DNA from 3 places in the Klenkia terrae genome. Region 3 is predicted to be linked to each of the others. Evidence: riboswitches for the same ligand, from Rfam matches in the RefSeq annotation. Region 3 holds a riboswitch; each other region holds the start of a gene.
The links. Region 3 has a riboswitch for cyclic di-AMP ahead of UXQ13_RS08115 (M23 family metallopeptidase). Riboswitches for the same ligand answer to the same signal wherever they lie in the genome.

Region 1: linked by a shared signal. The riboswitch ahead of UXQ13_RS12225 (VldE C-terminal domain-containing protein) and the one ahead of UXQ13_RS08115 (M23 family metallopeptidase) in region 3 are both predicted to bind cyclic di-AMP.
Region 2: linked by a shared signal. The riboswitch ahead of UXQ13_RS21310 (aggregation-promoting factor C-terminal-like domain-containing protein) and the one ahead of UXQ13_RS08115 (M23 family metallopeptidase) in region 3 are both predicted to bind cyclic di-AMP.

Annotation. Positions count from the first base shown of each region.
Region 1 covers NZ_JBAPLV010000012.1:52,245-63,587, reverse strand. The annotation lists gene UXQ13_RS12250 (DNA glycosylase AlkZ-like family protein) at 1-1,021, opposite strand, end outside; gene UXQ13_RS12245 (hypothetical protein) at 1,076-1,453, shown strand; gene UXQ13_RS12240 (YggT family protein) at 1,450-1,719, opposite strand; gene UXQ13_RS12235 (zinc-dependent alcohol dehydrogenase) at 1,905-3,107, shown strand; gene UXQ13_RS12230 (protein adenylyltransferase SelO) at 3,104-4,543, shown strand; gene UXQ13_RS12225 (VldE C-terminal domain-containing protein) at 4,545-5,276, opposite strand; cyclic di-AMP (ydaO/yuaA leader) riboswitch at 5,348-5,502, opposite strand; gene UXQ13_RS12220 (M20/M25/M40 family metallo-hydrolase) at 5,604-6,920, shown strand; gene UXQ13_RS12215 (MFS transporter) at 6,917-8,362, shown strand; gene UXQ13_RS12210 (RNA polymerase sigma factor) at 8,373-9,539, opposite strand; gene UXQ13_RS12205 (aldo/keto reductase) at 9,768-10,775, opposite strand; gene UXQ13_RS12200 (MerR family transcriptional regulator) at 10,810-11,187, opposite strand; gene UXQ13_RS12195 (thioesterase family protein) at 11,223-11,343, shown strand, end outside.
Region 2 covers NZ_JBAPLV010000034.1:12,183-23,525, reverse strand. The annotation lists gene UXQ13_RS21325 (acyl-CoA dehydrogenase family protein) at 1-942, shown strand, start outside; gene UXQ13_RS21320 (YceI family protein) at 1,034-1,633, opposite strand; gene UXQ13_RS21315 (type 1 glutamine amidotransferase domain-containing protein) at 1,734-2,288, opposite strand; gene UXQ13_RS21310 (aggregation-promoting factor C-terminal-like domain-containing protein) at 2,325-3,152, opposite strand; cyclic di-AMP (ydaO/yuaA leader) riboswitch at 3,211-3,329, opposite strand; gene UXQ13_RS21305 (class I SAM-dependent methyltransferase) at 3,473-4,120, opposite strand; gene UXQ13_RS21300 (MFS transporter) at 4,117-5,415, opposite strand; gene UXQ13_RS21295 (polyamine aminopropyltransferase) at 5,473-6,141, shown strand; gene UXQ13_RS21290 (RGCVC family protein) at 6,138-6,356, opposite strand; gene UXQ13_RS21285 (hypothetical protein) at 6,490-6,708, shown strand; gene UXQ13_RS21280 (hypothetical protein) at 6,705-7,145, shown strand; gene UXQ13_RS21275 (WapI family immunity protein) at 7,142-7,606, opposite strand; gene UXQ13_RS21270 (ankyrin repeat domain-containing protein) at 7,603-8,001, opposite strand; gene UXQ13_RS21265 (pentapeptide repeat-containing protein) at 8,011-8,760, opposite strand; gene UXQ13_RS21260 (dienelactone hydrolase family protein) at 8,832-9,584, opposite strand; gene UXQ13_RS21255 (helix-turn-helix domain-containing protein) at 9,651-11,195, shown strand; gene UXQ13_RS21250 (hypothetical protein) at 11,209-11,343, opposite strand, start outside.
Region 3 covers NZ_JBAPLV010000007.1:855-9,330, forward strand. The annotation lists gene UXQ13_RS08105 (copper resistance CopC family protein) at 1-82, shown strand, start outside; gene UXQ13_RS08110 (cytochrome c oxidase assembly protein) at 253-2,184, shown strand; cyclic di-AMP (ydaO/yuaA leader) riboswitch at 2,304-2,442, shown strand; gene UXQ13_RS08115 (M23 family metallopeptidase) at 2,543-3,709, shown strand; gene UXQ13_RS08120 (arsenic resistance protein) at 4,278-5,246, opposite strand; gene UXQ13_RS08125 (MerR family transcriptional regulator) at 5,400-5,816, shown strand; gene UXQ13_RS08130 (energy-coupling factor ABC transporter ATP-binding protein) at 5,850-6,707, opposite strand; gene cbiQ (cobalt ECF transporter T component CbiQ) at 6,704-7,441, opposite strand; gene UXQ13_RS08140 (energy-coupling factor ABC transporter substrate-binding protein) at 7,438-7,764, opposite strand; gene UXQ13_RS08145 (energy-coupling factor ABC transporter permease) at 7,761-8,447, opposite strand.

The sequences.
Region 1 (11,343 bases), on a different contig from region 3:
CGGCGTCGGCGACGTCGGGGGTGAACGGCACGTCCTCGTGGACGGCGGCCACCGTGAACGTCCCGGCCTTGCGGTCGGCGGCCGCGTCGACCTTGCCGACCAACCGGTCCCCGTGCAGCACCGGCAGCGCGAAGTAGCCCCACCGTCGCTTCGCCGCGGGCTTGTACATCTCCAGCGTGTACTCGAAGCCGAAGAGCTCCAGGGCTCGGCGGCGGTCGTGCACCAGCCGGTCGAACGGCGACAGCACCGCCGTCCGACCGGTCCAGGGCCGGTCGAGCTGGGCGGGGTCCACCCGCCACTCCCCCGGCACGCCGTCGACCACCGCCGGCTCCCCGGCCTCGCCCACGTCGTTGGCCTCGACCGAGGACTGGTCGGTCTTCGCCCGCGCGATGCCCAGTGCCCGCAGCCGGCGCCGGTCCCGCTCGCGCTCGGCCTCGTCGAACGCCAGCACCTCCACGTCCGCCGGGTACACCCGCTCGGCCAGGTCCCACAGCCGCTGCTTCTCGCGCCGGCCGCTGATCGCGACCTGGCCGCGACCGCACAGCACCTCGAGCATCTGGGTCACGTTGCGGGCGCCGGTCCACCCGGTCGACGCCCAGGGCACCTCGGCCGTGTCGGCGATCTCCTTGGACAGCAGCGGTCCGTCGTCCCGTAGCCGGGCCAGCACGTCGGCGGCGAAGGACTGGTTGGCGGCCAGCCACTCCCGGGGCTGCCGGTAGGCCGGCGCCCGCTCCATCCGCGCACGGAACAGCCGCAGGTCGGCCATCGGCCGCACGGTGGCGTGCATCTCGAACAGGGTGCGGTCGACGTCCAGCGCCTGCTGCAGGTCCGCCGGGTCGTAGGCCGCGCCGAGCCGGGTCCACAGCACCAGGTCGGCGCTCGGTGCCACCGCGGCGGTCGGGTCGAGCTGCAGGAGGGCCAGCCGGTCGACGACGTCCAGCAGCCCGGGCGGTCGGTCGGCGTCCAGCAGCTGGGCGCGGACGGCGACCTGCCGGGCCTCCTCGACCGTCAACCGGTGCACGGACGGGACGCTAGCGCGCCCGGGACTGTCGGTGCACCCGGTCAGACTGCCGTCGTGCCTGCCTTCTTCCTGCCCCGCGCCGCCGACCCCGACCAGGCCGAGCGGCTCTACGAGGCGCTCGCCGAGTTCGCCGCGGTCGAGCCGGCCCCGCCCGGCCGACGGGTCGCCGCCGTGACCTTCGAGCTGGACGGCGCCCGCTGGGTGGCCGCGGTCGGCGAGGAGCTGACCGGCACCAGGACGACGAGCCGCATGCGCCGCGGCGAACTGCTCGAGCTCACCGAGGAGCTCACGTCGCCGACCCGGGTGCTGGCCATCTACCCGGGCCCGCCCTGCACCGTCGTCACCGACGCCGCACCGATCACCGGCGCGACCTCGGACTGGGCGAACCCCTTCACCGTGACCCCGGACGAGGTCACGCCCTTCACCGCCTAGAGCGAGAGCAGCACGGACCGCAGGACGACGACACCCAGGAAGACGACGGTGAAGGCAAGGTCGATGCCCATCCCGCCGATCCGCAGGGGCGGGAGCACCCGCCGCACCGGGGCGATCACCGGCTCGGTCACCCGGTGCACCAATCGGCGGGCACCGCCGAGGCGGGCGCCGCTGGCCGGGGCGAGCACGCCCACCCAGTCCACGACGACGCGGGCGATCAGCACGAGCTGGAACAGCAGCAGCACGAAGGCGAGCAGGGCGAGCATCAGGTCTCCTCGGGTCAGGGCACCACCGTCCCCGGCCTGGCCCAGCGTGGGCTGTGCGTGACCTGGGAGTTGCCCGCATGCGCACGGGACCGTTTCGGCCCCCCTCCGCGCTGGGGAGGACGCCGTGGTCACTCCGGCCTGGAGACCACGGGTGCGGTGCGCGCACGACCCGAGAGGAACCAGCGATGAAGGCAGTGACCTGGCACGGCAAGGGCGACATCCGGGTGGACGAGGTCCCCGACCCCACCATCCAGCAGCCCACGGACGCGGTCATCCGCGTGACGACGACGAACATCTGCGGCTCGGACCTGCACCTGGTCGAGCCCCTGGCGGCGTTCATGAACGTGGGCGACGTGATGGGGCACGAGACCATGGGCGAGGTGGTCGAGGTCGGCGGCGAGACCGGCGACCTGCGGGTCGGCGACCGGGTCTCCATCCCGTTCCAGATCTCCTGCGGGCACTGCTGGATGTGCAACCAGGGGCTGTACACCCAGTGCGAGACCACCCAGGTGCGCGACCAGGGCTCGGGCGCCGCGCTGTTCGGCTACTCGTCGATGTACGGCTCCGTCCCCGGCGGGCAGGCCGAGTTCCTGCGGGTGCCGCAGGCGCAGTTCACCCACATCAAGCTGCCCGAGGGCCCGTCCGACGACCGGTTCGCCTACCTGTCGGACATCCTGCCCACCGCCTGGCAGGCCGTGGAGTACGCCAAGGTGCCCGACGGCGGCACCCTGGTCGTGCTGGGCCTGGGCCCGGTGGGCGACTTCGCGGCCCGGATCGGCAAGCACAAGGGCTACCGGGTGATCGGCGTCGACCTGGTGCCCGACCGGCTGGCCCGGGTGCGGGCCCGCGGCATCGAGGTGGTCGACCTGCGCGAGCACGAGGACGACCTGGGCGACGCCATCCGGGACATGACCGACGGCCGCGGCCCGGACTCCGTCGTGGACGCCGTCGGCATGGAGGCGCACGGCTCCCCGGCGACCACCTTCGTGCAGAAGGCGGCCGGGCTGCTGCCCTCCGCGCTGGCCGCCCCGATCCAGAAGGCCGCCGGCGTCGACCGGCTCGCCGCGCTGTACTCGGCGATCGACATCTGCCGCCGCGGCGGCACCATCTCGCTGTCGGGCGTCTACGGCGGTGCGGCCGACCCGATCCCGATGCTCACCCTCTTCGACAAGCAGCTCGGCCTGCACATGGGCCAGTGCAACGTGAAGCGGTGGGTGCCCGAGATCATGCCGCTGCTCACCGACGACGACCCGCTGGGCGTGGACACCTTCGCCTCCCACCGCCTGCCCATCAGCCAGGCGCCGGAGGCCTACGCCAAGTTCCGGGCCAAGGAGGAGGGCTGGCAGAAGGTGCAGCTGAAGCCGGGCCTCGTACCGTCGGAGGGGTGAGCAGCACGCAGACCACCGTCCAGCTCGGCCACCGGTTCGCCGACGCCCTCCCGGAGCTGTCCGTCCCCTGGCAGGCCGACGAGGCGCCGGACCCGCGGTTGCTGGCCCTCGACGAGGGCGTCGCCGCGGGCCTGGGGCTGGACCCGGCGTGGCTGCGGTCGCCGTCCGGCCTCGCGTTCCTCACCGGGACGCAGGTGCCGGACGGCGCCCGGCCGGTCGCGCAGGGGTACGCCGGCCACCAGTTCGGCAACTACAGCCCGCGGCTGGGCGACGGCCGGGCGCTGCTGCTCGGCGACCTCGCCGGGCTGGACCTGCACCTCAAGGGGTCCGGGCGCACCCCGTGGTCGCGGGGCGGTGACGGGCTCGCGGTGGTCGGCCCGATGCTGCGCGAGTTCGTGGTCAGCACCGCCATGCACGCGCTGGGCATCCCCACCACCCGCTCGCTGGCCGTGGTGGCCACCGGGCGGACGGTGCAGCGGGAGACGCCGCAGCCCGGCGCCGTGCTGGCCCGCACCGCCTCGAGCCACCTGCGGGTGGGGTCCTTCCAGCTGGTGCGGGCCACCGAGGACGTCGATCTGCTGCGCCGGCTGGCCGACCACGCGATCGCCGCGCACGTGCCGGCCGCCGCCGACGCCGACAACCCGGCGCTGGCGCTCTACGAGCACGTCGTCGCCGTCCAGGCCGACCTGCTCGCCCGGTGGATGCTGGTCGGGTTCGTGCACGGGGTGATGAACACCGACAACATGACGATCTCCGGCGAGACGATCGACTACGGCCCGTGCGCCTTCCTGGACGCCCACGACGCCGACACCGTGTTCAGCTCGATCGACTCCGGTGGCCGGTACCGCTACGGCAACCAGCCGCTGGCCGCGCAGTGGAACCTGGCCCGGCTGGCCGAGGCCCTGCTGCCGTTGATCCACGAGGACCCGGAGCAGGCCATCCCGACCGCGGTGGCGGTGCTGGAGACGTTCCTGCCCCGCTACGAGGTGGCGTGGGCCGCCGGGATGCGGGCCAAGCTCGGGCTCGGCCCGGACGTCGACACCGACGCCGACCCGGCGCTGGTGACCGACCTGCAGGCGCTGCTGGACGCGAACCACCCCGACCACACCGGGTTCTTCCGGGCGCTGGGCGCGGCGGCCCGCGGGGACGCCGAGCCGGCCCGCCGGCTGGTGCTGGACCTGGCCGGGTTCGACGCCTGGGCCGCGCGCTGGCTGGCCGCCGGCCCCGACGCGGACGCCATGGACCGGGTCAACCCGGTGTACGTGCCGCGCAACCACCTGGTCGAGGAGGCGCTGGACGCCGCCACCGCCGGCGACCTCGGCCCGGTCGAGCGGCTGGTCGAGGTGCTCCGCCGTCCCTTCGACGAGCGCCCCGACCTCGCCCGCTACGCCGAGCCGGGCCCGGCCGGCGGGTTCGTCACCTACTGCGGGACGTGAGTCAGCGGTAGTTCACGTGCACGTGGTCCTCGTGGTTGGCGGTGACCCCGCCCCGGTCCTCCATCGCCACCCAGGACCCACCGGGTGAGGACAGGATCCGACGCTGGTAGATGAGGTACTCGACCCCGAGTTCCGACCAGTTGGCGATCTGGTAGTCGATGAGGGCGTTCCCCAGGTCCTCGTCGCCGAGCACCATGTAGTCCAGCGCGAGACCGGACGGGTGACCTCCCGGGTCGGTGGCGCTGGCCCGGGTACCGCCGATGGTGATGGCCCCGGCACCCGGGACGTTGCTCACCACGGCGTCGGCCGCGGCCTGGGTCACCGGGCGGACCGGGCCCGCGGAGTTCGTGATCTGCGCAACGCCTGCGACGGCGGCCGTCGACACCGATGCTTCGGCCGCCGACTCCGCTGCCTGGGCTGCGGCTGCGGCCGTGGCGGCCTCGGCGGCAGCGGCCACCGCGGCGGCGGCCTCGGCCGCGGCGGCGGCCTGCTGGTCGAGCACGGCCTGGTCGGTGGCAGCCTGCGCGGCGGCGGCGGCGACCTGCTGGTCCTCACGCGTGCTGCGGCTGGCGGCCAGGTCGGCCAGCTGGCCGAGGTCCGGGGAGGTCTGGGCGGTCAGGCCCAGCTCCGCGGCGACGCTGGCCGGCTCGGCCACGGCGACGGGGGCCGCGGGGGCAGCACCGACCAGCACGTTGGCCAGGACGGCGCCGGCGGCGGTGACGCCGAGGTACATCGCCGGGCGGTGCCGACGGGAGGGAGCGCGGTGGTGCCGCGCACGGGGGGACGCCATCCGGCGGAACTCCGATGTCTTCCAGTGGCCGCCTACCGAGTTAGCTGACGGGTTCGGGCGGGAAGTCGCCCTACCCCCTGCCGGTCACGTTCGACCAGCAGCGGGATGCACCCCAGAACTGCGATGGGTCCCCGGCTCGCCCTCGCGGGCGACTCGACGGCGTCACCCCTGCGGGGCGACGGCACCACGGTAACCACCTGCACAGCTCCGACCAAGGAATCACGGGCGATTCGTCACGTGATGTCGCCCGCGCGTGACAGCATCCCGCGCGTGAGCGAGCACCCCGCCGTCCGAGCGCTGCAGGACCTCGTCCGCCAGCCCACCGTCGCCGAGCGCGACCCGGCCCGCACCGACCCGGCGCCGTTCGTCGCGCTGCGGGCGGCGCTGGCCGAGCACTTCCCGCGGCTGCACGAGCTGGAGCGGATCGAGATCGAGCCGCACGCGGTGCTGGTCCGCTGGCCCGGCCGGACCGATGCCGGTCCCGTCGTCCTGATGGCGCACCTGGACGTCGTCCCGGTCGAGGGCGCCTGGACGCACCCCGCCTTCGGCGCGGAGATCCACGACGGCATGGTGTGGGGCCGCGGCACGCTGGACGACAAGGGCGCCGTGGTGGGCATCTGCGCCGCGGTCGAGCAGCTGCTGGAGCGCGGCTTCGTCCCCGCCCGCGACGTGTGGCTGTCCTTCGGTTCGACCGAGGAGGTGTCCGGCACCACCGCCACCGACGCGGTCGACGAGCTGCGCCGGCGCGGCGTCGCGCCCTGGTTCGTGCTCGACGAGGGCGGCGCGGTCGCCGCCGACGCCTTCCCGCTGGTGCGGGCCCCGCTGGCCGTCGTCGGGGTGACCGAGAAGGGCGTCACGTCGGTCGAGCTGGTCGCCGAGGGCGCCGGGGGCCACGCCTCCACCCCCGCCCGCGGCGGGCCGACCGCCCGGCTGGCCGCGGCGATCACCGCGCTGGAGAAGGCGCCGCTGCCGCTGCGCGCCCCCGCCCCGACGCTGGAGCTGCTCCGCCGGCTCGCCCCGCACCTGCCCGCGCCGCTGCGCCCGGTGCTCGGCCGGGCCGACCGGCTGGCCCCCGTGCTCACCCGGGTGCTGCGGGCCGCCGGCGCCGAGGCCGCCGCCATGGTCCGGACGACGGTCGCGGTCACCACGCTGTCCGGCTCCCCCGCCCTCAACGTGATCGCCTCCACCGCCCGAGCCGGGGTGAACATGCGGGTGATGGTCGGCGACACCGTGGACGGCGTGCTGGACCACGTGCGCCGCACCGTCGGGCCCGGCATCCGCGTCGAGGTCGTGGAGCGCAACGAGCCCAGCCCGGTCTCGCCCTGGGACGACGGCGCGTTCGCGCTGCTGGAGCGGATCACCGGCGAGCTGTTCCCGGACGCCGTCCCCACGCCCTACGTGATGATGGCCGCCACCGACGCCCGCTTCTTCACCGGCCTGTGCGACCGGGTCTACCGGTTCACCCCGTTCCGGATGACGAAGGACCAGCGGGCGACCATCCACGCCGCCGACGAGCGGATCGGCGTCGCCGATCTGCTGGCCGGGGTCGACTGGTACCGCCGCCTGGTCGAGGAGCTGCCGGCATGAGCACCGTGACCCGCCCGGGCGCGCAGACCCTGTTCGCGATCGTCGGCGCCCTCTCGGTGGTCGAGGTGGCCAGCGGCGTGCTGCAGGGCTTCTACACGCCGGTCTTCACCGACGTCGCCCGCGCGCTGGGCATCGGCGACGGCGACGTGAACTGGTTCGAGGCCGCCCAACTGGTGGCCTCGGCGCTGCTGGTCCCGGTGCTGGCTCGGCTGGCCGACCTGCACGGCCACCGGCGGGTGCTGCTGGTGTCCACCGCGGTCACCGCCCTCGGCACGTGGGTGATGGCGCTGGCCCCGACCACCGGCGCGGCCGGGTTCGGCGTGTTCGTCGTGGGCTCGGCGCTGCAGGGCGCCTACGTGGTCTGGCTGCCGCTGGAGGTGGCGGTCGTGCACCGCCGCGCGGCCGCCGACGACCGGCGCACCCGTCGGGCGGCGGGCACGCTGGTCGCCTTCCTGCAGGTGGGTGTGCTGGTCGGCGCGCTGAGCAGCGGGGCGCTGGTGACCGTGCTGCCGGTCCCGGTGCTGCTGGCCCTGCCGGCCGTCGTCGTCACCCTGTGCCTGGCCGTGGTGCGGTTCGGCATCGAACCGGACAGGGCCCGGGCACCGGGTCGCCTGGACCTACCCGGCCTGGCCCTGCTGACGACCGCGCTGCTGCTGGTGATGGCCGGGCTGGTCGCCGTCCGGCTGCTCGGGCCCGGCGCCGTGCTGCCCTGGCTCCTGGTCGCCGCGGGGCTGGCCACCCTGGTGCTGCTGGTCCGGGTGGAGGCCCTGCAGGCCGAGCCGCTGGTCGACGTGCCGGTGCTGGCCGCGCCGGGGCAGTGGCCGATCCAGCTCACCGCGTTCCTGTTCGGCATGTCCGTGCTGGGCGCCCAGGTGCCGCTGTCCACGTTCGCCCGGGCCGACCCCGCGGTGACCGGGTACGGCCTGGGTGCAGCCGCGTCGTTCGTCTCGGTGCTGATCGGGCTCTACGTGCTCACCCTGCTCGCCGGCGCGCTGCTGCTGCCGCTGGTCGCCCGCGCGCTGGGCACCCGGGGCGCGATGGCCGCGGGCTGCGCCACGGTCGCCGTCGGGTACGCCCTGTGGCTGCCGTTCCACGACACCGCGGCGCAGGCGCTGACCAACATGGGCGTGGCCGGCGTGGGCTCGGGCCTGCTGGTGGCCGCGCTGCCGACGGCCGCGGTGGCCGCCGCCCCGGCCGACCGGACCGGGTTCGCCGCCGGGATGACCAACACCACCAAGACCATCGGCGGCGCGATCGCCTCGGCGGTCTTCGCGGTCGCCCTGGCCGCCACCGGCGGCATCGACGACCCCACGGCCGGCGCGGCCCCGCTGTCGGGCTACCTCACCGTGTGGGCGGTCTGCGCGGCGACGGCCGCCGTCGCCGGGGTCGTCCTGGTCTCCGTACGCCAGCGGCCCGGGACCGAGTCGGTTCCGGGCCGCTGAGGTACGTCGCTCAGTCCAGGTAGTCCCGGAGGACCTGCGACCGGGACGGGTGGCGCAGCTTGGACATCGTCTTGGACTCGATCTGGCGGATCCGCTCGCGGGTCACGCCGTAGACCTGGCCGATCTCGTCCAGCGTCCGCGGGGTGCCGTCGGACAGGCCGAAGCGCAGCCGGACCACGCCGGCCTCGCGCTCGGACAGCGTCTGCAGCACCGAGGTCAGCTGCTCCTGCATGAAGCCGTAGGACACGGCCTCGACGGCCACGACGGCCTCGGAGTCCTCGATGAAGTCACCGAGCTGGCTGTCGCCCTCGTCGCCGATGGTCTGGTCCAGCGAGATGGGCTCCCGGGCGTACTGCTGGATCTCCAGCACCTTGTCCGGGGTGATGTCCATCTCCTTGGCCAGCTCCTCGGGGGTGGCCTCGCGGCCCAGCTCCTGGAGCAGCTCACGCTGTATGCGGCCGAGCTTGTTGATGACCTCGACCATGTGCACCGGGATGCGGATGGTGCGCGCCTGGTCGGCCATCGCGCGGGTGATCGCCTGGCGGATCCACCACGTCGCGTAGGTCGAGAACTTGAAGCCCTTGGTGTAGTCGAACTTCTCGACCGCACGGATCAGGCCCAGGTTGCCCTCCTGGATCAGGTCCAGGAACGCCATGCCGCGGCCGGTGTAGCGCTTGGCCAGCGAGACCACCAGGCGGAGGTTGGCCTCGAGCAGGTGGGTCTTGGCGCGCTCGCCGTCGCGGACGACCCAGTTGAGGTCGCGGCGCATGGTGGGCGTGAACTTGGCGTCGCTCTCGGCGAGCTTGTGCGCGGCGTAGAGCCCGGCCTCGACGCGGCGGGCGAGGTCGACCTCCTGCTCGGCGGTCAGCAGCGCGACGCGGCCGATCAGCTTGAGGTAGGCGCGGACGGCGTCGGTCGAGGTGGCCAGCTCGGCGTCCTTGCGGGCCTTCTGCAGGGCGAGCGACTCCTCCTCGTCCCACTCGAAGGACGTCGAGGCGGCGGCCGGGACGGCCGGCTCGTCCGCGACGTCGGTGTCGTCGTCGAGCTCGGCGTCGGCGTCGGGCGCGGGGGCGATCTGCACCGACTCGCCGTCGGTGGACCGGGCCTTGCGGGCGCCCGCGGCGGCCTTCTTGCGGGGGGTCTTGGCGGTGGTGCTGTCGGCGACTGTCGTGCTCATCTCGCCTCTCCTGAGGATGTCGTGCGGCGTCGCGAGGACACATCGGTCCTGGCGGAGAGGCCGCCCACGGATGGGCGGCACAGGCCGCCCACGTGAGGGACGGGTGGTCGGAGGCCGGGCGGCTGAAGCATCGGCCTCCGACATTCTAGTCCGGATGGTGCACGAGGGGGGCGCCGGTGGGTACCCGGGTGGGGGAAAGACGACACCTCGGGTACCCACCGGACCTGCTCAGCGGTCGATGGAGGACATGTCGCCGTACCGGTCGCCGGCCACCGCGTCGCGGGGCACGGCCTCGGAGAGCCTGGTCAGCGCCGCGTCGTCGAGCCGGACGCCGGCCGCGGCCACGTTCTCCTCCAGGTAGCGGACCCGCTTGGTGCCCGGGATCGGGGCGACGTCCTGCCCCTGCGCGAGCACCCAGGCCAGGGCCAGCTGACCCGGGGTGCAGCCCACCTCGGCGGCCAGCTCGCGGACCCGGTCGACGAGAACCAGGTTGGCCGCCAGCGCCTCGCCCTCGAAGCGCGGGAAGTAGCCGCTGGCCCGGCTGTCGCCCTGCGCCGGGGTCTGGGTGACCGCGCCGGTGAGCAGACCGCGGCCCAGGGGCGAGTAGGGCACCAGGCCGATCCCGAGCTCGCGGAGCACCGGCAGGACGTCGTCCTCCAGGTCGCGGGTGAACAGCGAGTACTCGGTCTGGACCGCGGTGACCGGGTGCACCGCGTGCGCCCGGCGGATGGTCTCCGCGGAGGCCTCCGAGAGCCCGAGGAAGCGCACCTTGCCCGCGGTGACCAGCTCGGCCATCGCGCCGACGGTGTCCTCGATCGGCACGGTGGGGTCGACCCGGTGCTGGTAGTAGAGGTCGATGGTGTCCACGCCCAGGCGCTGCAGCGAGGCGTCGCAGGCCGACCGGACGTACTCCGGGGAGCCGTCGATGCCCAGCCGGGAGCCGTCCTCGCCGCGCTTGTTGCCGAACTTGGTGGCCAGCTGCACCTCGTCGCGGCGGCCGGCGATCGCCCGGCCGACCAGCCGCTCGTTGGTGAACGGGCCGTACATGTCGGCGGTGTCCAGGAACGTGACGCCGAGGTCCAGGGCGCGGGCGATGGTGTCCAGCCCGGCCTGCTCGTCGGGGGCGCCGTAGAACTCGCTCATGCCCATGCAGCCCAGGCCGAGGGTGGAGACGGTGAGGCCGGCGGGGCCGGTGCCGAGGGTGCGGGAGCCGAGAGGGGTGGGGGTCGAGGTCATGGCTCCCAGCCAACTCCTTCGAGCGCGCTCGAAGTCAACTCGACAGCTGGGCCCGGTACCGGTCGACCTTGGCGTCGATGGCGTCCAGGTGCCGGGCGGTCTCGGCCAGCTGGGCCTGCACCCGGTCGCGGTGGTCCTGCAGCAGGGCCAGCCGCTCGGCCTCCGACCCGGCCCCGCCGCGGACCAGGGCGGCGTAGCGGCGGACGTCGCGGATCGGCATGCCGGTGGCCCGCAGCGCCGCGAGCATGGCCAGCCACTCCAGGTCCCGCTCGGTGTAGCGCCGGCGGCCCCCGGCGTCCCGGTCCACGGCGGCCAGCAGCAGCCCGTCGCGCTCGTAGTAGCGCAGCGTGTGGGGGGTCAGGCCCGAGCGCTGCGCCGCCTCGGCGATGCCCAGGGCGGGGATGGTGGTCACGGTCCCCAGTGTGGCGCCGGGCAGGATCGGACGACGTGGCGTACTTCCAGCGGCTGAGCACCGCACCCGACGGCGGCGGCCGGTTCCGCGCGACCGAGCACACCGGCGGCGGCTGGAACCCCGCCGAGCAGCACATCGCCCCGACGATCGGGCTGG
Region 2 (11,343 bases), on a different contig from region 3:
CAGGCCGAGGTGGCCCTGGTGGCCACCGAGATCGGCAAGGTGCTCGCCCCCGAGCCGTTCGTCGAGTCCGTCGTGCTGGCCGGTGGCCTCGTCGCCGCCGTCGGCACCGCGGAGCAGCGCGCCGAGCTGCTCGGCCCGCTGGCCGAGGGCGCCTCGCTGGTGGTCTTCGCCCACGCCGAGCCGGGCAGCCGCTGGACCCCCACCGCCACCGGCGTCACCGCCGCCCAGGGCGCCGACGGCTGGACCCTCACCGGGGTCAAGGAGCCGGTGCCCTCGGGTGCCCGCGCCGACGTCCTCGTGGTGTCCGCGGCGGTCGAGGGCGGGACGGCGCTGTTCGTCGTCCGCGCCGACGCCGCCGGGCTGACCCGCACGGGCTACCGCACCCACGACGGCACCCGGGCCGCCCGGGTGACCCTCGACGGCACCCCCGCGGAGCTGCTCGGCGAGGGCACGGCCGACCGCACCGCCGACGTCGAGCTGGCCCTCGCCCGGGCCACCGTGGCCTACGCGCACGAGGCGGTCGGTGCGATGCAGACCGCGCTGACCACCACCAGCGAGTACCTCAAGACGCGCAAGCAGTTCGGCGTCCCGCTGAGCAAGTTCCAGGCGCTCACCTTCCGCGCCGCGGACATGTACGTGTCCCTGGAGCTGGTCCGCAGCATCGCGCTGTGGGCGACGATGGTGCTCGACGCCGAGGGGTCCTCCCCCGAGGCCGTGCTCGCCGCCGCCGACCGGGCCCGGCTGCAGACGTCGAAGGCCGGCCGGCACATCGGCAAGGAGGCCATCCAGCTGCACGGCGGGATCGGCGTCACCGCCGAGTACTCCGTGGGGCACTACACCTCGCGGCTGACCGCCATCGACCACCTGCTCGGCGACGGCGCCTGGGCGACCGGCCGGCTGGCGGAGCGGATCGACGCGGGGACCGTCGAAGCCCTGCCGTAACCCCTGCTGCACGAGCAAGGGAGCCCTTGCGCAACGTCCTCGACGGATCCGTTGCGCAAGGGCTCCCTTGCTGGGCGGTACGGTGACGTGCTCAGGCCTGCTTGATGATCGAGACGTCGAACTCGAGCTGGACCTTGTCGCTGACCAGGACGCCGCCGGTCTCCAGCGCGGCGTTCCAGACCAGGCCCCACTCGCTGCGCTTGAGCGCCAGGGCGCCCTCGAAGCCGACCCGGGTGTTGCCGAAGGGGTCCAGCGCGCTGCCGGTGAGCGTGAAGTCCACGGCCACCGAGCGGGTCTGGCCCTTGATCGTCACGTCGCCGGTGACGGTGTACTCGTCGTCGTCGGTCTGCTCGACCCCGGTGGACACGAAGGTGATCTCGGGGAACTGCTCGACGTCGAGGAAGTCCGCCGACCGCAGGTGGGCGTCCCGGTCGGCCTGACCGGTGTCCAGGCTGCCGGCGTCGATCCGCAGCTCGACCCGGCTGGCCGTGGGGTCGGCGGTGTCCAGGTGCGCGCTGCCCTCGAACTCGGTGAAGGTGCCGCGCACCGTGGTCACCATCGCGTGCCGGGCCCGGAAGCCGATCCGGGTGTGCGCGAGGTCAACGGCGTACTCGCCGGACACGTCGGCCAGCGCCGTGGTGGCGTCGTCGAAATCGGTCTCGCCGGTCTGGCTGGCGCGGTGCTTGGCCACGGTGGACCGTCCTCCCAGGGGGTTGCAAACCCTGCAAGTCTGACGGGTGCACCTCGGTCGTGCACAGCCGGGGCCCGCGCGACCCCTGGTCAGCCGTCCGTCAGGCGCCGGCGAACAGCTCCACGGCGGCCCGCGAGAAGGCCGGGACGTCGTCGGGGTTCCGGCTGGTGACCAGGTTGCCGTCCCGGCAGACCTCCTCGTCGACCACCGTCGCGCCGCCCCGGCGGAGGTCGCCGCGGATGCTCGGGTAGGAGGTCAGCGTGCGGCCCTCCAGCACCCCGGCCTCCAGCAGCGTCCAGGGCGCGTGGCAGATCGCGGCCACCGGCTTGCCGGCGTCGAAGAACGCCGAGACGAAGGCCAGCGCGCCCTGGTCCTGCCGCAGGGTGTCGGGGTTGACCGCGCCGCCGGGCAGCAGCAGCCCGTCGTAGTCGGCCGCGGACACGTCGGCCACCAGGTGGTCGACCTGGTAGGTCGCCCCGGGGTGGATGTCGCCGTCCACGCCCTGCACGCGGCCGTCCTCGACCCCGTCGGGCACCGACAGCAGGTGCACGGTCGCCCCGGCGGCCTCGACGGCCTTGCGGGGCTCCTCGAGCTCGATCGACTCGACGCCCTTGGCGGCGAGCAGCGCGATGGTCTTGCCGGTGAGTTCAGCCATGGGGACCCGGTTCCCCGAGCCCCCGGGGGCGGAAACTCAGTACCAGCCGACGGCCTCCGACTGCGCCCAGCCGCCGCACGGCGAGCCGTAGCGCTCCTCCAGGTAGATCAGCCCGGCGTCGATCTGCCGGAACCCGTTGGAGGTCTTGGCGATCCCGGTGCCGGCCCAGGTGGAGTTCAGGAACTGCGGGATGCCGTAGGCGGTGGAGGTGGGGTTCTGCGCGTCGGGGTTCCAGCCCGACTCCCGGCCCCACAGGTTCTGCAGGCAGGAGAACTGGCTCGCGTCGCCGTCCAGCTGGGCGAGGGCGTAGTCGTGGAAGTCCGACGTGGTGGCGTTCTCCGCGGCGGCCTCGGCGTCGGCGGCGGCCTGCGCCTGGGCGGCGGCCGCGGCCTCGGCGGCGGCCTGCGCGGCCGCGGCGGCCTGCGCGTCGGCGGCGGCCTGGTCGGCGGCGGCCTGCACCTGGGCGGCGGTGGCCTCGTCGGTCTCGCGCTGCGCGCGGCTGGCGGCCAGCTCCTGCAGGTGCCCGGACAGCTCGGTGGCCGCCTCGGTGCTGTCGGCCGGTGCGGTGATGCCCAGCTGCTGGGCCACGCTGACGGCCTGCGCGGCGGGCTCGGTCGTGGTGTCGGCCTCGGCGGCGGGTCCACCGCCCACCAGGACGTTGACCAGGACGGCGCCGGCGGCGGCCGCGGCCAGGTACACCGCCGGACGGCGGACCGGGGCCAGGCGGTGGCGTCCGCGGGCGACGGCGGCGACCGTCTCCTCGGCGGAGCGGACCACCTCGAACTCGGCGGTGATGGTGCCGACGCGGAGGAGGGGCTGCTGGCCGTCGCGGCCGGCGGGTCGTGCGGAATGGCGTGCGCTCATGCGGGCGGGGCTGGTCCTCGTCTTCCGGGTGCACGGACCACGTCGGTCGGTGCTGCCGCCTACCGGGTTAGCTGACGGATTCGGGCAGGAAGACGCCCTACCGCTCGGCCCGCGGGAGCGGGTCGGGCGGATTCACCCCAGTGCTGCGGTGGGTCCCCGATTCACCTGGTGCCGTGGGCTGCGCTGCCCCGACGGTGACTCAGCGGCGTCCGGTGCGGTCTCCCGGGGAGGGAGGTGCGGCCGACCGGACAAGCCCACGTTACGAGTCCGTGACAGAAGAACACAAGCGGCGGGGTCGAGTTCCACAGGTGTTGTTCGGCTCAGGGCAGTCGCCACACCGTGGTGCGGCGCGCGACGTCCACCCCGGAGTCGGGGACGTCGTACCCGGCGACCTCCCGCAACCCGTCGGGCAGCTGGGACCGGCCGGGGTCGCCGACCAGGACGGCGGCCCCCCGCGCCCAGGCGGTGAACAGCCACGGCCGGACCCGGTCGGCCATCCGCAGGTCGTAGAACACATCGCCGGCCAGCACCACGTCCACCTCCGGCAGGTCGTCGTCCAGCACGTCGCCCACCGGCTCGACCACCGCGACGCCGTTGGCGGCTGCGTTGAGCGGCATCACCGCCAGCGCGTACGGGTCCACGTCGCTGGCCAGCACCCGCTCCGCACCGGCCAGGGCGGCCGCGATCGCGACCAGGCCGCTGCCGGCGCCCAGGTCCAGCACCGTGCGCCCGGCGACCAGCCCGGGGGTGTCCAGCACGTACCGGGCCAGCCCCTGCCCGCCGACCCAGGCGGCCGCCCAGAACGGCGAGGCCTCCCCCGGGCCCGGGACGCCGTCCACCCGGCCCTGGTCCTCCATGGCCTGCCACAGGACGGCGACGTCGTCGGCCAGGTGCAGCGCCACCTCGGGCACCAGCGGCGGGCGCACCAGCCGGGTGTGCCGCGCGAAGAACCCGGCGGGCACGCTCACCGGCGCCGCATGCGGCTGGCCATCGCGGTGTACAGCGGGGTGAGGACGACGCCGTCCCCGGCCAGGCGGTCGCGCAGCCGCCGGCGGTGGGTGAGCACCCCGGCCAGCCCGATCGCCCAGAACAGGTACTGGACGGCGAAGGCGGCCTTGAACGAGCCCAGGTCGTAGTCGGTGGAGGCGCCCGGGGTGAGCGCGTCGAGCACCGCCCCGACGGCCAGGACGGTCAGCAGCGAGGCGACGAACCCGCCGATGTTCACCACACCGGTGGCGCTGCCCAGCCGGTGCACCGGGTTCCAGGTGCGGGCGTAGTCGAAGCCGATCATCGAGCCCGGCCCGTTGGTGGCCAGCACGACGACCAGCACCACGAGCAGCCAGAGCGGGGCCCGGCCCGGCCACAGCAGGACGACGGTCCAGGCGGTGATGGTGGCCCCGGAGATGCCGAACACCAGGGCCGACCGGCGCAGCGGCCAGCGCCCGCACAGGGCGCCCAGCAGCGGGCCGACGCCCATGCCCACCACGACCAGCAGGGTGAGCAGCCCGGCCGCGGTGCCGGCGGACAGCCCCTGGCCCAGCACCAGGAACGGGTAGCCCCACAGCAGCGCGAACACGGTGCCGGAGAACTGGGTGACCAGGTGGGTGTACAGCCCGATCCGGGTGCCCGACTCGTGCCAGGCGCCGGCCACGTTCTCCCGGATCTCGGCCCAGCCGGCCACCGGCGCCACCGGGGTGCCGGGCGGGGCGTCCTTGAGCGCGGCGACCACCAGGACGACGACCAGCACCCCCAGCGCCGCGGCGCCGGTGAAGGTCGCCGTCCAGGAGGTGTGGTGCAGGGCGAGGACCAGCGGGTAGGCCGCCGCGATCTGGCCCACCTGGCCGAGGATGCCGGTGAGCTGGGTGATCACCGGGACGGTGGGCCCGGAGAACCACAGCGTGACCACCCGCAGCACGCTGATGAACGTCATCGCGTCCCCGGCCCCCACCAGCACCCGGGCGGCGATCGCGGTCGGCACGTCGGTGGCGTGGGCCAGCAGCAGCTGCCCGGCGGCCATGGTCAGCGCTCCGGCGGCGACCATCGTGCGGGAGCCGAAGCGGTCCAGGGCGATGCCGACCGGCACCTGCAACCCGGCGTAGACGGCCAGCTGCAGGACCAGGAACAGGCTGACCGCGGACGCCCCGGCGGAGAACCGCTCCTGGGCGTCGACGGCGGCCACGCCCAGCGAGGCGCGCTGGAAGACCGCGACCGCGTAGGCGAGCAGCCCGACCACCCAGACGACGTAGGCGCGGCGGGAGTTCACGCCTCACGATGACACCACTCGTCGACACGGCATTCCCGCCCCGGCAGGATCGACCCGGTGCGGGAGGAACTGGGACGGGTCAGCGGGCCGCACGGCGAGGTCGCGCTGTGGCGCCGGACCGACGACGACGGCGCGGTCGTGACCGAGCTCGTGGTGGACGGCGTGTTCGCGATGGACGACGTGGACACCTCCACCGAGCGCGCGCTGGCCACCGAGGCGCTGGCCCGGGTGGACGGCGCCGAGCTGGCCGTGCTGGTCGGCGGGCTCGGCCTGGGCTGGACCACCGCGGCGGTGCTGCGCTCCCCCGGGGTGGCCGAGGTGGTCGTGGTGGAGCTCGAGGACGCCCTGCTGGGCTGGGCCGCCGACGGGCTGCTGCCGGGGCTGCGGAGCACCGCGGACCCCCGGCTGGACCTGGTGGCCGGCGACGTCGCCTGCGCGTTCACCCCGGGCCGGTACGACGTCGTCCTGCTCGACGTGGACAACGGACCCGAGTTCCTGGTGCACGGCTCGAACGCCGGCCTCTACGGGACGGCCGGGCTGACCCGGGCGCTGGCCGCCCTGCGCCCGGGCGGGGTGCTGGCCATCTGGTCGGCCGACCCGGCCCCGGCGCTGCTCGAGCGGCTGGCCGACACCCCGGGCACCCGGGACGTCGAGCAGCTGGTGCTCCCCGTCGAGCGCGAGGGCCGGGTGTTCGAGTACGCGATCCTGCTGGCCCGCTGCGGCTAGGTGTTCTGCTGTCCCGTGGGGCAGCTGCACCCCGGGTTGGTCAGCACACCGCGGGCGACCTGGTCGGCGCTGGCCGCGCAGTACCGGGCGGAGATGCGGTCGTGGGCCGACAGCGGGTGCGGGCACACCGGGCAGAGCGCCTGGCCCGGGTCCTCGGCGTGGGTGGCGGTGGGGGTGTTGCTGGGGGTGTCGGTCGTGGTCGGGAGGGTGCTCAACGCGGACGACCTGACTGCGCCGGACGACGGCGCGGTGGGGAGTGCACCCCGATCTGGGAGCTCCCACGCTACGCGACGCAGAGAACTGCGTAAACGGTGTTTGCTGGTGGCGCTGGGCGGACATCAGGTCGGCATGACCTCTCCGAGCGACACCACCGAGACCCGCACCTTCGCCGACCTGGGCAAGGAGATGTGGTCCTACCTCACCGGCAAGGGTGCGGCCATCAACTACGAGTTCGTCGACATGACCGTCGAGGTGCCCCGCGAGATCGGCGCCGACGCGCCCCGCGCGACCTGGAAGCTCAACGGCACCCTGCGCATCACCACCGCCGAGGGCGTCTCCCAGGGATGACCACCGGCCCGCTCGCCGTCCGGGCCGACCTCACCCTGGAGTCGGGCGGGCTCACCGCCCGGCTGACCGGCGACGGCACCCGCCTGGTGCTCGACGCGTCGGACCCGGTGGCCCTGTGGCGGGCGGCGGCCGGGATCCCCTGTCCGGCCGGCGTCACCGTGCGCCGCGGTCCCGGAGCCCTCGGCGAGCTCGCCGGGGTGCTCGCCGCGCAGGGGCTGCACCTGGACGTCACCGGTCCGCGCGGCCGGATCGCCGAGCTCGGGGCCGGCGTCTCTTCCCCGACCGGGCGGGTGCTCACCGGGTCCCCCGCCGTCCGGCCGGGGTCCGTGCGCACCGTGGCGGCGACCGTCTCCACCGGGCTGCGGCTGCGCCCCGGCCTGCTGCTCGGCGCCGCGGCCGCCGTCCTGCTCCTCCGCCGGCTGGTCCGGTCCCGCTAGTCCCCCGCCGACACCGTGGCGGCCCAGTCCCGGGCCGCCACGGTGAGGGCGTCCACGTCGACGTCCAGCGGCACCCCGCCGCCCAGCCGCGACCCGGTCGCCGGGTCGGTCCAGGCCGCCGGCCCGGACAGGTGCACCCGCAGCAGCCGGCGGTCCTCCCGGGCGGCGTCCAGCACCCAGGACAGCGACGGGTCGGTGAAGACCAGCCCCTCCCCCAGCACGCCGTCGGGCCGGTCGGCCACGGCGTGCAGCCAGCCGGCCAGCCGGTGGCCGTCCCACGGGGTCAGGCAGGGCTCGCGGAACACCCACTGCCGGCCGTCGGCGGTGCGCACCTCGCCGCGCACGAGCAGCAGGGTCTGCGTCCAGTCCGGCCGGTCCAGCTCGACCGCCCGGACCTCGAGGGTCTGCCGGCGGAGCACGCGCAGGTCCAGCACCGCGCCGTCCACCGACTCCAGCCTCATGCCGGCGGCCGGTCCAGCAGGGCGGCCATCTCGTCGAGGCCGAAGAAGGCCGCGGTGGCCCGGGCGTCGGGTGACCCGTCCGCGGGGTCCGCACCGGCGGCCAGCAGCGCGGTCACCGACGGCACCGACCGGCGGAACACCGCGGCGGCGAGCGCCGTCTGGCCCCGGTCGTTGACCCGGCCGTGGTCTGCGCCGCGGTCGAGCAGGGCGGCCACCGTGCCCGGGTGGTCGTGGTAGGCGGCCAGCACCAACAGCGTGTCGCCCTTGCCGTTGGTCAGGTTGGCCGGGACCCCGGCGTCCAGGCAGGCGAGCAGCTCGTCGGTGCCGCCGCTGCGGGCCAGGTCGAAGACGTGCTCGGCGAGCGCGACGACGTCGGGGTCCACCGGGGAGGTCACCGGCCGAGCCTAGGCACCGGTGGTCCAGTGCGCGGGTCGGGCGACCCCGTCGTCGAGCCGGGTGGCCGCGTCGCCCCGGGCGGCCTCCAGCTGCGCCGGGGTGACGAACAGCGAGCGCCGCAGGTCCGCGCCCTCCAGCCGGGCCCCGCGGGTGTCGGCACCGGTCAGGTCGGCCAGCCCCAGGTCGGCCCGGCGCAGGTCGGCACCGAGCAGGACCGCCCCGCGCAGCACGGCACCGCGCAGGTCGGCACCCCGCAGGTCCGCGCCGACCAGGTCGGCGCCGCGCAGGTCCCGGGGACGGCGGACCGACCGGCGGGCGTGCGCCCCGGCCCGGGTCAGCGGCCCGTTCACCCTGCCCCGGACGGCGTCGACGTCGGTGCCGCGCAGCTCGGCGGCCGACCGGGCCACCCGGGTGGCCAGGTCCTCCTCCGCCGCGGCCAGCTCGGCGGCGAGCCCGGCGGGCAGCTCGAGCGCGCGGGCGGCCCGGACCAGCCAGCGCAGCTCCTGCAGCGCCCGCACGACCGGGAACACCGTCGACACCTGGTGCAGGGCCGTGCGGTCGCGCCGGTCCAGGCCCGGGAACACCGCGCCGGTGACGTGCTGGCCGGCCCCGAAGCAGTCGTAGACCACGCAGCCGGGGAACCCCAGCGGGCGCAGCCGGTCGTGCACCCCGCAGCGGTCGTCGGCGGTCAGGTTCGGGCACGGCGTCCCGGCCGGCTTGTCCAGGGCGAAGTCCGCACCGCGGGAGAACGCCGGCACGACGCAGCACAGCGCCGCGCAGCGCGTGCAGTCGGCCTGCAGGTGGTCGGGCGCCTCGGGGACGACGGCGCTCAGCGCGCCACCCGCTCGGTCAGCGCGAGCACGTGCTCCCAGGCGTCGTCGCAGGCGCCCGCCCACTCGGCGAACCCCCGGTCGAAGAAGGAGTGCGGGGCGCCGTCGTAGACCACCGCGTCGACGTCGGCCCCCGCGGCCCGCATGCGGTCGGCCAGCGCCAGCTGGTCCTCGACCGGGGTGGCCGAGTCCGCGCCGCCGATGAGCATGACCGTGGGCAGCACGGCCCGGTCGGCGGCGTCCCCGACCCGCTCGGGCTTGCCGTAGAAGCCCGCGCAGCCGGCCAGGTCCGCGCCGCCGCCGGACAGCCGCCAGGAGTGGCTGCCGCCCAGGCAGAACCCGACCGTGACCACCGGCAGGTCGGCGGAGCTGCGCTGCCGCAGGTACCCGACCGCGGCGGCGACGTCGGCGTCCACCCCGGCGTCGGTCAGCTGCGGCACGTGCGCCGCCCAGTCGAAGTCCTCCTCGCGGGTGCCGGTGGCCGGCAGCCCGGCGGTGCGGCCGAACCAGTCCAGCGCGACGACGGGCAGGCCGGCCTCGGCGAACCGCTCGGCCAGGGCCACGTAGTACGGGTGCAGGCCGCGGACGTCGGGCAGCACGACCACCCCCACCCCGGCGGGGTGCACGGGGGCCGCGTAGGCCGCGGCGAAGGTGTTCCCGTCGGCCGAGGTGAGGGTCAGGGTCCCGCGCTCGACGACGTCACCGGCGGGGCGCGGGGCGGCGGGCGGGCGGCTGTCGTGGTCGTGGCACACGGGACGTTCCTACCCCCACCGCCGATGATCCGCAGCCATCTCACAACTGAGATATCGTCGCCCCCGATGTCCCTCACCGAAGAAGCCACCGGTCAGTCCCTGCGCCAGATCGGCAGCCTGGTGCGCGATGCCCGCCGGCACCACGGCCTGACGCAGACCCAGCTCGCCGAGCGGCTGGGCACCAGCCAGAGCGCCGTCGCCCGGATCGAGCAGGGCGCGCAGAACCTCACCCTGGAGCTGCTGGGCCGGCTGTCCGCCGCGCTGGACAGCGAGCTGATCACCGTCGGCCGCGGCGGGCCCACCCACCTGCGGGTCACCGGCGGCGGTGCGCTGTCCGGGTCGGTGACGGTGAAGAGCAGCAAGAACGCCGCGGTCGCCCTGCTGTGCGCCTCGCTGCTGAACCGGGGCACCACCACCCTGCGCAACGTGGCCCGGATCGTCGAGGTCGAGCGGATCCTGGACGTGCTGCGCTCCATCGGCGTCCAGGCGACCTGGGACACCGCCGGCCGGGACCTGACCATCGTCGTCCCCGAGGCCCTCGACCTGGCCGCCATCGACGCCGACGCGGCCCGCCGGACCCGCAGCATCATCATGTTCCTGGGCCCGCTGATCCACCGGGAGCCGGAGTTCCGGCTGCCCTACGCCGGCGGCTGCGACCTGGGCACCCGCACGATCGAGCCGCACATGATCGCGCTGCGGCACTTCGGGCTGGAGATCGAGGCGCACGCCGGGGAGTACCAGGCCACCGTCACCGAGCCCGAGGCCCGCGACCGCACCATCGTGCTGACCGAGCGCGGGGACACCGTCACCGAGAACGCGCTGCTGGCCGCGGCCCGGCACGACGGCCGGACGACGATCCGGAACGCCAGCTCGAACTACATGGTCCAGGACCTCTGCCTGTACCTGGAGCTGCTCGGCGTCCGGATCGACGGCTTCGGCACCACCACCCTGGTCGTGCACGGGCGCACCCAGCTCGACGCCGAGGTCGACTACACCCCCAGCGAGGACCCGGTCGAGGCGATGAGCCTGCTGACCGCGGGCATCGTGACCGGGTCGGAGCTGACCGTGTGCCGGGCGCCGATCGAGTTCCTGGAGATCGAGCTGGCGATCCTGGGCGAGATGGGCCTGCGCTACGACCTGTCCGCGGAGTACCCGGCCGAGAACGGCCGCACCCGGCTGGTCGACGTGACCATCCACCCCTCGGAGCTCAAGGCGCCGATCGACAAGGTGCACCCGATGCCCTTCCCTGGGCTCAACATCGACAACCTGCCGTTCTTCGCCGTCATCGCGGCGACCGCGACCGGCGGCACGCTGATCCACGACTGGGTCTACGACAACCGGGCCATCCACCTGTCGGACCTGACCCGGCTGGGTGCCGACGTCCGGCTGCTGGACCCGCACCGGGTGCTGGTCACCGGCCCGACGCACTGGTCGGCGGCCGAGATCGTCTGCCCGCCGGCCCTGCGCCCCGCGGTCTGCATCCTGCTGGCGATGCTGGCCTGCAAGGGCACCTCGGTGCTGCGCAACGTGGACATCATCGCCCGCGGCTACGAGCAGCTCTACGAGCGGCTGGTCGAGATGGGCGCCCAGATCGAGGTCTTCTCCGACTGACGGGCGGCCCGGGTCAGCGGGCGGCGAGCACGGCGACCCCGGCGCAGGCGCCTGCCCACAGCACGCTGGTCAGGGTGCCGATGATGAAGCGCTCGGCCGCCGGGGTCTCCTTGAGCTCGGCGAACCGGCCCAGGCCCTTCACCGCCAG
Region 3 (8,476 bases):
TGGCGTGGTGGCCGGGCTCGTCGCGCTGATCGCCCTGCTGGGGATCGGCGGCCCCGTCCTCCTCCGCCGTCGCCAGGCGTGACACCAGCACCCCACGAGCCCAGCCCGACCGCACCGGCAACCGGCGGTCCCGCCCGCCCGGCAGCCGACGCCGGACCGGACCCGTCGCCGGTCGCACCGAGGAGGTCCCACACGCCCACCGGGGCCGACCGACCGGGATCCGCCGCCGTCACCGGCCCCGCAGCGACTGCCGTGCTCCTGGCCGCGGCTGCGGTGCTGGGCGTCGGTGTCACCCTGCTGCTCCTGGCGTCGTCCGGGTCGCTCTCGTCGGTCGCGCTGCCCGGTCTGTCGACTGCCTCGGCCGCCGTGACGTGGGCCATCCCCGCCGTCAAGGTCATCGCCGACCTGGCCGCGGTGGCGACCGTCGGTTGCCTGCTCGCTGCAGCCTTGCTGGCCCCCGGCCATCGGCGGATGAGCGTGGCCGGTCACCGATGGACCCGGATGTCGGCGTGGCCGGCCGCACTGTGGGCGGTGAGCGCGGCTGCCTCGGCCCCGGTGCAGCTCGCAGACTTCCTGGGTACCGACCTGCAGGTCGTCAGCGGCCGAGGACTGTGGTCCTTCCTGACCACCATCCCCCAGGGACAAGCCCAGGCACTCGTCGCGGTCCTCACCGCGGCGGTGGCGATCGGGGCCCGCAGAGTGCTGACCACCGGCGGGAGCCTGGCGCTGCTGCTGCTGGCGTTGCTGGCCGGCCTCCCGCCGGTGTTCACCGGACACGCGGCCGGATCAGGCAGTCACCAAGCCGCGGTCTCCGGCCTTGCCCTGCACGTCATCGGGGTCCTGGCCTGGGCCGGGGGGGTCCTCGCCCTCCTGTTGATCCGCCGAGTGCCCGCAGGCACCCTGCAGGCCGCGGCCACCCGGTTCAGCGCGGCCGCGCCGTTCCTGGTCGCCCTGATCGCGGTCAGCGGGGTCCTCACCGCCTCGACCCGGCTGTCGGGCCCGTCCGATCTCACCGGGACCGACTACGGCCGCCAAGTCCTGGCCAAGACCGTGGCACTGATCGTGCTCGGGGTCATCGGGTGGGAACACCGACGTCGCACCCTCCCGGCGCTGGCGGACGGCAAGCCAACAGCGTTCCGGCGGCTGGCCGCAGGTGAAGTGCTCGGCTTCGCGACCACGATCGGGGTCGCGGTCTCCCTGTCGCGCACCCCCACCCCGCGGCCCACCGACCAGCCAGGGCAGGAAGAAGGCAGCAGCTTCGACACCCTCGGTTTCGCCCTCCCCCCGGACCCAGGTCGCGGACGGTGGTGGCCCCAGCTGTGGGAGCCCTACCCCGACCCGCTGTTCCCGCTCCTGGTCGCAGCCGCCGTCGTGACCTACCTGTGGGCGGTCCGGCACCGCATCCGTCACGGTGCGCCCTGGCCGGTGCGGCGCACCGTCAGCTTCCTCGCCGCCGCCGCGGTGCTGCTGCTGGCCACCACCAGCGGGCTGGCCCGCTACGCGCAGGTCTGGATGCCCGCGCACGTGGCGCAGTACTCCCTGCTGGCCCTGCTCGGGCCGGCCCTGCTGGTCCTGGCCGGACCGGGGAGGTTGCTCACCGAGCATCTCGGCGCCCCAGCGCACACCTCGACGCCCCGGGGCGATGACCACCGCGGCCCTGCTGAATGGGTGGAGGCGCTCACCGGCAGCCAGGTCGCCCAGGCCCTCCGCCGGCCTGGCCCGGCCCTGGTGGTGTTCGCCGTCGTGGTCTACCTGGGAGCGGCCGGGCCGGTCCTGGAGCTGACGCTGCGGTCCCACGGCGCCCACGTGGTATCGGTCCTGATCACCACCGCCGCGGGAGTCGTCCTCGTTCGATCCTGGCTCGACTCCGGACTGCGCCGTGCGGTTCGGGTGCGCGGCGTCCTGACCTGGGCCGTCGTCCACCTGGCGGCCTCGACCGCCTTGCTGCTGTGGCCCGGTGTCCTCGCACCGTCCTGGTGGGCCGAGATCGACCCCGCGTGGCGAGGCCCAGAGCTCGGCGATCAACGGGCAGCTGCGGTCCTGGCCCTCCTCGGTGGACTGGGCGCTGCACTCGCCGCGATCGCCCTGGCGCGGCGGGCGGGAGCGCCCCGGCCCCCGGCGGCCCCGGGTGCCCGACCGGCCGCCGACCGGCTGGAGCGTGCCGACGGAGACCAGTTGCCCTGACCCCGGCCGCGGCCCGCGCCCGGTCTTCCCCCGACGGGCGAGATCGCACCGTGACGTCTACTAGATGAGGTAGTAGCTTGTGTGGGGTCTGCGTGGGCCGCGCACCCTTCCTGGGTCCCCGGGCAGACCCGCCGAACCACCGGCCACGCGGCCGGCGGACCGGGGACCCACGAGTTCCTGGGGTGAATCTGCGCTCGCAGTAGGGCTCCTTCCGGCCCGAACCCGTCAGCTAACTCGGTAGGCGGGATGGAAGAACGGAGCCCGCCCCACTGTGGCGACCCTGCGCGACAACCCACTGCGGTACCGGTTGAACCCCCTCGGCACCGGCGCCCGTCTGCTGAGCACGAGACGGTCCCCGATGACCGCAGCGACCATCGGGACGGTGTTCGCGCTGACCCTCGTGGCCGGTCCGGGCCATGCGTCAGCGGCGCCACCGGACCCCTCGGGCAGTACCTCCCAGTCCTCGTCGGCCGTCCCTGCCCCGCCAGAGGAGGAGACCGCCCTCGAGGAGGCAGCACGACTGCAGAGCCTGGTCGATGCAGCTCAGGCCGAGGTGGACCAGGCGACCGTCGAAGCCGAAGCCACCGTCGAGCTCACCCGCCTGGCGACCCTCGAGCTGGACGCGGCCAACGCCGCGGCCACCGCCGCTGCTGCCGCGGTCCAGGCCGCCCAGGCCCGGACCGGTCAAGCCCAGACCGAGGTGGCCGCGGCCGGCCGCGCCGCCTTCATGGGCTCGGGGGACCTGGCGCAGGCCGGCCTGCTCCTGCAGGCCGATGACCCCGACGACCTGCTGTCCCGCGCCACCACCCTCGCGGTGCTGGCCGACCACCGCGCCGAGGACCTCGACGCACTCGAGCAGGTGCAGGACCAACAGGAAGCCGCTGACCTCACCGCCCGGCAGGCGGTGCAGCGACAGCAGGACGCGCTGGCTGCAGCGCAGGCGGCCGATGCCCAAGCCGCCGCCCAGCTGGACTCTGCCCAGCAGAGCTACACCCGGGCCGCCGGCGAGCTCGACACGCTGCAGCAGCAACTCCAGGCCGCGCAGATCGACGCCCTGACCGAGCAGGGCATCGATGACCCCGCGGCCGTCGTGGCCGCGCAGCAGGCCGCCGTCGCAGGCTCCGGCGGCGATCTGGTCGCCGGCCGCGTGACGTCCTGCTACGGGCCCCGCGGGGGCACCAACCACAACGGCATCGACATCGCCGCACCGATCGGCACACCCATCTACGCCCCGGACGGGGGCGTCGTCCTGGACGCCGGCCCCGCCAACGGTTTCGGCCTGGCGGTCTACATCCAGCATCCCGACGGCACCATCACCGTCTACGGGCACATCAACCAGTTCTTCGTCACCGCAGGCGAAGCCGTCCAGGCCGGAGACCTGATCGCCGAGGTCGGCAACCGCGGGCAGTCCACCGGCCCGCACCTGCACATCGAGACCCACGTGGGTGGCCTGTACGCCACCAGGACCGACCCGTCGCCCTGGCTCGCCCAGCGCGGGATCACGCTGGGTGGCCGCTGTGGATGACCGGGCGTCGAACGGCTGACGCCGGCTGCCGTGCTCGGACTCACGGTGGCCACCCCGACGGCTCGGGGGTCCACGCCCCTGGCCGGCCTGGCCAGCGTGCTGCCGGCCGTGGTCTCGACCTGGTCGACCCGCGGCCGCCCACAGCGCTGCACATGTGAGGTGGACGTCATGGGCCACGACCACAGCCACGCACCAGCCCCTCGGGGCCACGCGGTCTCGCCCGGCCACCGGCGCCGCCTGGTGATGGTCCTGGCCACCACCGTCACGGTCTCACGCGCTGTCCGCCCAGTCGTCGTGGAGGAAGCAGTGCTGGCCGACAGCCACGGAGGACGAGTGCTCGACGCCTGGGGTGGGTGTCTGGGGGAGCACGTCGACACGGAGCACTGCACCTCCCGGCTCGAGTCCTCGGTGCACCGCGCCCACGAGGCCCCCGTCCACGACCGAGGACGACGACGACAACCCGGCCCGATCGGTCCTGCCCGGGGGCCGGGGCGAGCTGGTCGATCCAGTGGTCAGTGACGATCGGCGATCCGCCGGGCTCCTCCGGTCGCCCGACGCCCACGCCGGGTCAGGTCCCCGGTCTCTCGCGCACCGCATGCGGCACCAGTGCCGGGACCAGGCGCACCAGGACCACCATGCCGATCAGCTCGACCAGGGTCTGGGTGACGACGACGACCGGCGCCAGCGCCAGTTCTGGTGGCAGAGCCAGAGCCAGCGGCAAGACGACCAGGGAGTTGCGGGTCGCTCCGCTGAACACCACTGCGCGCCGGGACGCCACGTCCAGGCCGAACGACGTGCCCACGAACCACCCCAGCGCGGTCGCGAGGAGGAGATACCCCGCGTAGAGCGGCAGCAGGATGACCAGTTGCGCCGCCTGGGACCGGACGGCGGCGGCCTGGGAGGCGACCACGACGAACAAGGTCGCCATCATCAGCGGCACCATCGCACCCAGCACCCCGGCCTGCAGCCGACGACCGCCCCGGTAGCGGGCAGCCAACGCCTGGGTGCCGGCCGCGGCGGCCAGCGGGATCACGATCAGGACGACGAACGCCTCGACGAACGGGCCGACGTCGACCGCCGCGACCCCGTCGCGGCCGAGGATGAGCCACAGGTAGACCGGCAGCAGCAGTACCTGGGTGACCATCAGCAGCGGGGCGGCGGCCAGCAGCCGGTCCGAGGCTCCGCCGGCCAGCCCGCTGAACACGATGACGTAGTCGATGCACGGGGTCAGCAGCACCAACAACACCCCGAACAGCAGCGCTGGCTCCCCGGCGACGAACCGGGACAGCCCGAACGCCACCGCCGGCACGAACACGAAGTTGACCACCAGCACCGCCAGCAGGAACCGCACGTCGCGCAGTGCCGCCCCGACCGAGGCGAACGGCACCCCGAGGAACGTCGCGTACAGCAGCAAGCCGAGCACCGGGTAGATGGCCACCTCCAGGAGCGAGGTGCCCGGCACGACCACCCCGACGGACCCGCCGGCGGCGATCGCGGCCAGGTAGAGGCCGATCTGCCGGCGCTCCAGCCACGCCACCGCACCTCCATCGGCCATCAGCGCAGCCGGCCGAGAACGGAACCGGCAGAGAGTCGTCGACGGGGGGCGGGGGCAAGGGTGAGCACGTCGTGCGACGGTAGAGGTTCGAGTCGCTGGGAGGTCAAGCCCGCCGGGGCGCCTACCGTCCAGGTCGTGAGGATCTCCGAGGTCGCCCGCCGCAGCGGCGTTCCGGCGACAGCGCTGCGGTACTACGAGACCCTCGGCCTGATCACCGCCGCCCGGGCGGCCAACGGCTACCGCGACTTCGACGACGGTGTGCTGACCCGGCTGGACCTCATCGAGGCCAGCAAGGAACTGGGCCTGCCCCTGCACGCCATCGCCGGGCACCTGGACACGCTGCAGACCCGGTCGTGCACCCAGGTCCGTGACGACCTGCGGCCACTGCTGGCCGATCGGCTACGCCAACTGCAGGCCAAACAGGACCGGCTCGACCGACTCGCCCGACGGCTGGCCGCCGCCGACGACGCGCTCGCCCGCTGCCCGGATTCTCAGGCGCACTGCCAGTCCGAGTGTGCGCTCCGCCTGAGCCCGGACGCCGTGCGGAGCTGACCGCACGGCAGTGAGCCACCACCTGGCGCCAGGTCATGAGCGTCCGGGGGTGGTCGGCGCGGTACCGGTGGGGAGCGCCGCGAGCAGAGCTTCGGTGTCCCGGGGCAGCGGCCCCTCGGGGAGCAGCCCGAGCTGATGCAGCCGGGCACCGACGGAGAGCGCCCACGGTCGGTCCAAGCGGGCCCGGGCGAGCAGGGCGTCGTCGCCGAGGACGGGCTCGGGCTCGCCCTGCACCACCCGGCCGTCCACGACCACCGCGACCTCGTCGGCCCACCCCAGCGCCAGGTCGACGTCGTGCGTGCTCATCACCACCGTCGAGCCCCGGCGCTGCAGGCGGTCGAGGGCGGCGAGGGCCTCGGTCACCGCGGAGGGGTCCAACCCGGCGGTGGGCTCGTCGAGCAGCAGCACCCGTGGGCGCATCGCCACCGCACCGGCGATGGCCACCCGCTTGCGTTCCCCGTAGGACAGTTGGTGGGTGGGCCGAGCAGCCAGCCCCGTGACGGCGAGCAGCTCGAGGGCCTCGACGACCCGCGCACGGACCTCGTCCTCGGCCAGGTCCATGTTCAGCGGGCCGAAGGAGACGTCCTGCGCGACCGAGGCGCTGAAGAGCTGGTCGTCGGGGTCCTGCAGCACCAGCTGGACCTGCTGGCGGTGTGCCTGCAGTCCGCGGCGGGTGTGCTCCAGGGCTGCGTCGTCCAGGCTGATCCGGCCCGAGGCCGGGACGAGGGCGCCGGACAGGCAGCGCAGCAGGGTGGTCTTGCCCGAGCCGTTGGCACCCAGCACCGCCAGCCGTCGCCCCTCCGGCACGGCCAGCGACGCCCGGTCCAGCACCCTGCTGCCCCGGGAGTAGCCGACCACCACGTCGGTCGCCGCCAGCCGTCCGCCGCTCACGACAGGACCACGGTGAGCCCGCACAGGACGGTCAGCCCGAGCACGGTGCCGGCCAGGAACGACCGGGAGGACGGCAGCACCTCGGGCAGCACGCGCAGGTCGGTGGTCATGCCGCGGCCGGCCAGGCCTCCCTGCAGCCGGCGAGCCCGGTCCCAGGAGCGGGTGAGCACGGCGGCGGCCAGGAGGCCGGAGGACCGGTAGCTGCGCCGGGCCGTGGAGTACCCGAGTCGGGACGTCTGCGCCTCGCGGATCGTGCGCATGCTGATCAGGAGGACGAACAGCAGTCGGTAGATCATCGACGCCACCTCCACGACCGCGGCGGGCACCCGGGCCCGGCGCAGCGCCGGCAGCAGGTCCGACACCGGGGTGGTGGTGGCCAGCAGCATGACCGCGGCGCCGCCGGCCAGCGCATGCCCGACCAGCGCACCTCCGGTCGCCGCTGCATCCGGCGCCCAGCCGATGCCGTCGGTGGACACCTGCACGACCGCGGTGACGGCGCCGACGGCGACGAAGGCCAGCGGCAGGCGCACCGCCCGCGCGAACACCCGGGCCGGGACCCGCGCCGGGCCCAGGGCCAGGCCGACAGCTGTGAGCCCGACCAGCAGGGAGCCCGGCCAGACCGGGAGCACCAGGGCGCACAGCACCAACCCCAGGGTCAGCAGCAGCTTGTCCCCGACCGCCCGGGGCCGCCAGGTGCTGGCCCAGGCTGCGTCGTCGACGGCCAGGCCGGTCACGGGGTGGTGTCGGCGGGCCCGCTGGTCGGTGCCTCGGCCGTCGCTCGGGACCGCCGCCCGCGCAACCGGCCCAGCACATACCCCAGGACGCCGCCGCCGAGCGCGGCCTGCAGGGCGAACAGCCCGGACTCGACCTCGCTGGAACCGGGGGAGAAGACGGAGTCGAACCACGGCTCGTAGCCCGGGTTGCTGGCCTGGATCTCCGCGGTGGCCACGCTGTCGGTCCCGGCGTAGTCGCTGGGGGCGCCCAACACCAGCGGCAGGGCGAACAGCGCCACGACGGACGCGACCAGGGCGAGGGTGACCCACGTACGCCGGGTCATCGGGTCGCCTCGTCGGTGGGCTGCGGCCGCAGGACACCCAGCCGCTCCAGCTCCGGGCGGGCGTTGACGGTCAGCACACGGAACAGCAGCACGCCCAGGAACCCCTCGGCGACGGCCAGCGGCACCTGGGTGACGGCGAAGACCCCGAGGAACTTCACCGCGGCACCGAGGAAGCCGCTCTCGGCGTCGGGGAAGGCCAGTGCGAGCTGCAGCGAGGTCGTCACGTAGGTCGACAGGTCCGCGATCATCATGCCCGCGAACACCCCGACCAGCAGGTTGCCCGAGGCGCGGCGGGCCAGCCGATAGGTGCCGTACCCCGCCCACGGTCCGACGACGGCCATGGAGAAGGCGTTGGCCCCCAGGGTGGTGAGTCCGCCGTGGGCCAGCAGGAGGGCCTGGAACAGCAGCACCACCGTGCCCAGCAAGGCCATCACCGGTGGCCGGAAGAGGATCGCGCCCACCCCGGTGCCGGTGGGGTGCGACGACGAGCCCGTCACCGAGGGCAGCTTGATCGCGCTGAGCACGAACGTGAAGGCACCCGCGGCGCCCAGCAGCAGCGTGGACTCCGGGTTCTCCCTCACCTCCTTGACCACGGCGCGTGCCCCGTGGACGACGAAGGGCGCCGCGGCGATGGTCCAGCCGATCGCGTGGGCAGGGGGCAGGAAGCCCTCAGCGATGTGCACGGAGCACCACAGCCGGGGCGAGCAGGGCA